One region of the Variovorax sp. W2I14 genome, then DNA from elsewhere that is predicted to be linked to it. Evidence: riboswitches for the same ligand, from Rfam matches in the RefSeq annotation. Region 1 holds a riboswitch; the other holds the start of a gene.

What was found. Region 1 has a riboswitch for cobalamin ahead of QF040_RS04715 (TonB-dependent receptor domain-containing protein). Riboswitches for the same ligand answer to the same signal wherever they lie in the genome.
Region 2: linked by a shared signal. The riboswitch ahead of QF040_RS11035 (TonB-dependent receptor) and the one ahead of QF040_RS04715 (TonB-dependent receptor domain-containing protein) in region 1 are both predicted to bind cobalamin.

Annotation. Positions count from the first base shown of each region.
Region 1 covers NZ_JBNDJX010000001.1:998,838-1,002,235, reverse strand. The annotation lists gene QF040_RS04715 (TonB-dependent receptor domain-containing protein) at 1-1,189, opposite strand, end outside; cobalamin riboswitch at 1,296-1,565, opposite strand; gene QF040_RS04710 (hypothetical protein) at 1,753-1,977, shown strand; gene QF040_RS04705 (cell division protein ZapA) at 1,974-2,306, shown strand; gene QF040_RS04700 (sulfite exporter TauE/SafE family protein) at 2,589-3,398, shown strand, end outside.
Region 2 covers NZ_JBNDJX010000001.1:2,387,113-2,390,510, forward strand. The annotation lists gene QF040_RS11035 (TonB-dependent receptor) at 1-1,226, opposite strand, end outside; cobalamin riboswitch at 1,356-1,633, opposite strand; gene QF040_RS11040 (hypothetical protein) at 1,717-1,947, opposite strand; gene QF040_RS11045 (hypothetical protein) at 2,096-2,500, shown strand; gene ybaL (YbaL family putative K(+) efflux transporter) at 2,523-3,398, opposite strand, start outside.

The DNA of each region.
Region 1 (3,398 bases):
CGTTCTGCGAGCGGTCTTGCGAGAAGAGCTTGGCCGAGGTGGTGGGTGCGTTTTCGAGCGCGTCTTCGCGGCGCTCCAGCGTGGCAGTCACCAGGTGCGGGCCGAAGCGGAATTCGTTCTGGAACAGGTAGCCGCGCAGGTTGGTTTCGGTACGGTAGAACGACGGCTGCGTCTTGTAGACCGATTGCGAGTCGGTCACCTGCACGCGGGTGCTGTAGATGTCGTTCCACTTGGCCGACCAGGTGAGGCCGGCGGTGCGCAGCGTGTTGTCCGAGACGTCGTTCCTGAAGCGGATCGGCGGCCGGGTCCTGAAGCTGACCGAGGCGTCGTAGCCGGCTTCGACGTTGCTCTGGAGCAAGGTGGCTTCGATGCGCTGGTCGGGCGTGATCTGGAAGCCCAGCTTCAGGTTGCCCGAGGTGCTGCGGTAGCCGTCGCGGTCGGGGCTGGTGAAGCCGTCCTTCGAGGGCGTGCGCTTGGATGCGGGCTGCACGTCGAAGCCCTTGCTCTCCTCGTGCGCCACGCCGAACGAATAGTCGAACAGGCCCGACTTGCCGCTCACGCCGCCCTCGATCTTGCGGAGGCCATGGCTGCCGAAGCCGACGCCCGCGTAGGGCGACACGCCCTCTTCGCCGCGCTTGGTGAAGAGCTGGATCACGCCGCCGATGGCGTCGGAGCCGTACACCGCGGCGGCCGGGCCGCGCAGCACCTCGATGCGGTCGATCTGCGCGAGCGGAATGCCTTCCCAGCCGGCGCCGCCGGTCGATTGCGAGTCGATGCGCACGCCGTCCAGGTAGACGGCCGTGAAGCGCGTCTCGGCCCCGCGGATGTAGAGGCTGGTGTTGTTGCCCACGCCGCCGGTGCGCGTGATCTCGATGCCGGGCTGGCGCGCCAGCACGTCGGCCACGCCGGTCGCGCCGCTGCGCTCAATGGCCTGGCGGTCGATGATGGACACGTCGCCCACCAGGTCCGACAGCGGCTGCGGCGTGCGGTTGGCCGTGACCACCGTTTCCCCCAGCGTGGCTGTTGCTGCCTTTTGTTCCTGCGCATGCGCAAGCGTGGGCAACTGAATCAATGCGAGGCCGCCGAAGGCCGAGGCCAGCGCAAGCGGGAGGCCGGCAAGGCGGCGATGGCGAATGGGCGCAGGCGCGCGACCGCGGGAAACGCGGAAAAGGGAAACGCAGGAAATCATGAGTGAGCCGAACGAACGTCAATGCCCCTGGCCGGCCTCCCCGCCGGCGCCCTGGGCGCAATGACCGCCGCGGGCATGAACCGGTTCTATTCGTTCATTCATGCATGCGGCAGCCGCCTTGTTGGCCGGTATCCGGGCTGGCAGAACGGCCCCTTGCCGCCTTCCCAGGCACCTGTTTCAGGGCGCCCAGTGGCTGGATGGAAAGGGGTGACGCCTTGCGGCGCCGTCTGCTTGACCGTTGCGGGGGCAGCGCAGGCGGCTTCGGCCTTGATCCGATGTGTCCGGCTTTCCGGATCTCTCGGGGGCGTTCACTCCTGCTTCCCGTTGAACTGCACCGTGCGAACCACGGCGCGAGCACCAACGGGCGGGATTTTAGGCCCAGCGGCGGATGCGCTAAGTCGAAAGTTGTGGCGCCGCCGTCGCACCTCTGTCCATCTCTGCACCCGTCTTTGCCGAAAATTTGAATGCCTCGGGCGCAGGCCGCAGAATCGCCGCCAGGACGAAGCCAGGCGCCGCGCTGACTGCCAGCGGACCGCCTCCCCGGGAAACTACAATCGCCAACCATGCCCGCCTCCAGCCCCATCGATCAGATCGCCGAGCGTGTGGAACGCTTGCTCGTGCGTCACGAAGAGGTACAGCGCACCAATGCGCTGCTCCAGGAACAGGTCGATGCGCTCGTGCGCGAACGCGACGGGCTCAAGTCGCGGCTCGCCGCGGCACGCACGCGCCTCGACGCACTGCTCGAGCGGCTGCCGGCTGAACCACCTCCCGAAGATTCCACCGCATGAAGCAGATAGAAGTACAGATCATGGGCCAGAGCTATTTGCTCGGCTGTCCCGACGGCGGCGAGCCGCAGCTGCGCGATGCGGTCGAACGCGTGGATGCCGCCATGTGCAAGATCCGCGACGCAGGAAAAGTCAAGGCGCGCGATCGCATCGCGGTGCTGGCTTCGCTGAACCTCGCCTTCGACCTCGCGGCACAGCAAGCGGCAGCGGTTGCAGCACCTGCCGCAGCGCCAGCGCCTGCCACAACCGAGCCCGGCGAAGTCGACGCCAAGGCCGCCCAGCTCATTCAAAAGCTCGATCAGGCGCTGGCCGGCGATGGTCATTTGCTCTGAATGAACACCATGGACTCATACGGAGCGTAAAATCCGAACTGTCTGCGGTGCGCGTCGGGCTTAATATTTCCTTGTTCCAATGCTCTCCGGAGCCGGGCTTGGTACATCGCTTGACGGGCGTGATCATCTCGCGTCAGATGAACCCGAAGTCTTGCTGCCCTCGCCCACCTGAACCCTGGTTCAGGATGCGGGTTCGGCGCCCACTTGCAGACACCTTTTTCCATCGGCACGGCCCCCAGCACACACTGCTCGGGGCCGTTGCTTTGTCCGAAGACCCGCAGCGTGACCGAATTCCTCGACCCCCTCCTGATTCTTGAACTTGCCGCACTCGGCCTGGGTACCGGCTTTCTCGCGGGGCTCCTGGGCATCGGCGGCGGCATGCTGATGGTGCCGTTCATCACGATCATCATGGGCCACCGCGGCGTGTCGTCCGACCTCGCGGTGAAGATGGCGATCGCCACCTCGATGGCCACGATCATCTTCACTTCGGTCTCCAGCGTGCGCGCGCACCACAAGCGCGGCGCGGTGCGGTGGGACATCGTCAAGCGCCTCGCGCCCGGCATCGTGATCGGCAGCCTGGCCGGGAGCCTGGGCGTGTTCGCGCTGCTCAAGGGCACTGCGCTCGCCATCTTCTTCGCGCTGTTCGTGGGCTTCTCGGCCACGCAGATGTTCCTCGACAAGAAACCCAAGCCCACGCGCCAGATGCCGGGCACCGCAGGCCAGCTCGCGGGCGGCGGCGTGATCGGCTTCATCTCGGGCTTGGTGGGTGCGGGCGGCGGCTTCATCAGCGTGCCGTTCATGACGTGGTGCAACATCTCCATTCACAACGCGGTGGCCACGAGCGCCGCGCTGGGCTTCCCCATCGCGGTGGCCAACGTGCTCGGCTACGCGATCAGCGGCCAGACGGTGCAGGGCCTGCCCACCGGCTCCTTCGGCTACATCTGGCTGCCGGCGCTGGTGGTGATTGCCCTGTGCAGCGTGTTCACCGCACCGCTGGGCGCCAAGGCCGCGCACACGCTGCCGGTGAAGAAGCTCAAGCGCGTGTTCGCGAGCATCCTCTATCTTCTCGCCGCCTACATGCTCTGGAAGGGC
Region 2 (3,398 bases), 1.4 Mb from region 1:
CTCGATCCGAGGAAATCGATGCGGTTGATGTCGAAGCCCGCGAGCACCTGGTTGGCCATGCCGAACAGGTCGTGGCGCCAGGCGATGTCGCTGCGGTTGCCGACCTGTTCCTGGTGGTGGCCGATCTCCAGGTAGTCGTCGCGGCTGACGAGGCCGCTGTCGGGCATGTAGGCGTAGGTTTCGCTGTCGCGCCAGTGGCGCTTCGTTTCGAGGCGGTAGAGCTGGTTGCGCACGGTGACGGCGCTGCTGGGCGTCCAGACCGCATCGAGGCGGGTCCAGCTGTCGCGGTACTTGAGCTTGGCGTCGTCGAGGTTGTAGTTCAGGTCGAGGCTGCGACGGTCGAGCCGGCCGTTGATCAGCGGCACGCCGAAGTAGCGCTCGGGCGACTGGCGGCCCTCGTCGTGCGAAAGGGTGATGTTCAGGTCGGGCGAAACGTCGAGCCGCACCGCCGCGCCAATTGCCAGGCCCTCGGATTCGCCGCGCGCCATGAAGCCGTTGGAATGCCGGTGGCTCACGTCGAGCCGGTACGAGAGGCGGTCGTTGATCGCGCCGCCGCTGCCAAAGGCGATCTGTCGCGTGGCATCCGACCCGAAGGAGACCAGCGCCTCGTTCTCGATCGGGCCGCGCGTGGGCTTCTTGGGCACGGTGTTGATCGCGCCGCCAATCGCGCCGTCGCCGTACATCACCGAGGCTGCGCCGCGCAGCATTTCGATGCGATCGATGGACCAGGTGTCGAAGGGGAAGGTCACGGTGCCCGCGCCCATGTAGAGGCGCGTGCCGTCGAAGAGCTGCATCACCGAGCTGTGGCCCGAGAAGCCGCGCGCCGCCATCGAAGTGCCGCCATTGCCGGGGCTGGAATCGGCGGTGATGCCGGTGGCGCGGGTCACCGCTTCGACCACCGAAACATCGCCGCGTGCGCGGATGGTGTCGCCTGTCAGCACCTCGATGCTCGCGGGGGTTTCCAGCGGCGTGAGGCCGAGGCGGCTGCCGGTCTGGGTCGGCTCGTCGATCGCGAGCGGCGTGTGCCGGCTGGCTTCTACCTGCACGGGTGTGAGGCTGTTGTTGTTGCCGCTACCCGTCGCTCCGGCCGACTGGGCCAGCGCGCTGCCTGCGCCGAAGGCCAGTCCCACGCCCAATGAAAGACGTGAAAGGCGTGCCCATTGCAATTGCGGCAATTGCGGCAACGGCGCCCCCGTGCGATCGCGCGCCGGCGATGCTTGACCCATGTGACTTCTCCTCCGACCTGCGTCCCCGCAGGCTCCCGACCGAATGAGGACGTCGACGGAGGCGGCTGAGGGCGGGCCGGTTCGCGCAGAGGGCGAAACGGCAGGCCCGGACCCGCACTCCCGCAGCGTCCGAAAGCGGTTGCGAAGGCCGGTATCCGGGCTTGCGGAGCGCTTCGATGGCACTGTGCGTGCGCATCGGAGCCGAAACCCTCGCCTTCCCACGCAAAAGCGCAGTGGCTGCCGATGCTCAAAAGAAGAGAGACATCGACGCGAGGTTTTCCAGATCCGCTGACCGTTGCGGGGGCAGCGCAGGAATGGATGCGTCCGTGAAGACGCAGCGCACCTGCTTCCCGTTTAACCCCCAAGCCATGGAATGGCATGCGGGGCACCTTCGAACCGTGCGAGCTTGCGAATAGAGATTACAAAACTCGACGGCCGGAATTATAGGGAGCCCCCCGGGCGAGGCCGGCGCCCCGTCGTCCCTGGGGGCTCAGGCGGTTTTTCCTTCCGCGCCGAAGAGCCGCCGCATCACCGCGACACCGGCGACCAGCGCGTTCGAATAGCTGGCGTAGGGATCGTGCGCCGCCTCCAGCGGCACGTAGACATGGCGCCGGTCTTTGTCAGCCGCATCGCCGTCGGTCGCTTCCTCCATGAGCACCCAATAGAACTCGCCCGCTTCCAGTTCGTGGACGGTGAGCGCGATGTTTCGTGATGAGGACATGGAAAGACGGTTCATGCAGCGGGTTTTCTGTCAATGAATGGGCGAAGAGCGCGGTTGACAGCTTCCGGGCTTCTCCTACAGAGCTCGCCAGTGGCGCGAACTAGTGTTGTCTGCAGAGACCTTCCTCAAGAAAGAACCCGGAGGCAACATGAAGCACTTCACTCTGGACTCGAGCATGCGCGCCAGCATCGGCGGCGCGTTCTATCCGAGCGGCTATTCGATGGTGATGTTCCCGAGCGCCGAAGACGCCGACCGCATCGGCCATCGGTTGATCGAGAACGGCGTGAGCGGCGACGAGGTTTACCTGATTGACGCCGAAACGGTGCTGCGAGAAATCTCGCCGACCGTCAGCGACTCGGACAACCCACTGCCCTCCGCCGGCACCGATGCGGCCACGGTGCGCGCCTACACCAAGCTGGCGCGCGAAGGCCACACGGGCCTTCTTGTCAAAACCAAGGACGAAGCGGCAGCGAACCAGATGATGGAACTGGTGCGTACCGTGCCCTACTCCATCGCGCAGCGCTACCGCACGCTGGTCATCGAAGATCTCTGAAACGGCGCCCGCCCTTCGGACTTCAAGCCGGCACGGCCATCGACACCGCGCGCTGCACCACGTCGCGCGCCATGGCCTGGGCGAGTTCGTGTTCGCCGAGGAAGACCGTGACGGCCGTTTCCTGCTTGAGCAGCGTGGCCTCCTGTTCGTTGTGGCTGCGGATCACGGTCTGGATCACCGGGTTGAGCGTGCGCGCGGTCTCGATCATCTGGCGCACGTTCAGGGTGTCGGGCGTGGCCACCACCAGCACGCGGGCGCGCGCGATGTGCGCCTGGATCAGCACGGCCGGGTCCGCCGCATCGCCCCACACGGCGGCGATGCCGCCCTCGCGCAGCTTCTCGACGAGCTCGCGGTTCTGCTCGGCCACCACGTAGGGAATGTCGTTCGCCTCGAGTTCGGCCGCAATGCGGCGCCCGACGCGGCCATAGCCGACCAGCACCACCTGCCTGGAGAGGTACTTCGCCTCGGTGGTCATCGGCAGTTCGGCCAGCGGATCGCTGCGCGATTCGAGCTTGCGGGCGAACGAGGAATGCGTGTGCAGCCATTTCTGCATCGGCGCGATGAGGCTGAACCACAGCGGATTGGTCGCAATGGAAATGAGCGCGCCCGCGAGCACCAGGCTCTGCCCTTCGACCGGCAGCAGGCCGAGCGACACGCCCAACCCCGCCAGGATGAAAGAGAACTCGCCGATCTGCGCGAGGCTCGCGCTCACCGTGAGGGCCGTGGCCAGCGGATAGCGGAACACCAGCACCAGCGCGCAGGCCGCAAGCGACTTGCCCAGCACGATCACCAGGACCACCGCGAGCACCTGCAGGGGGCGGTCGATGAGCACCGAGGGGTCGAACAGCATGCCGACGGACACGAAGAACAGCACCGCGAAGGCATCGCGCAGCGGCAG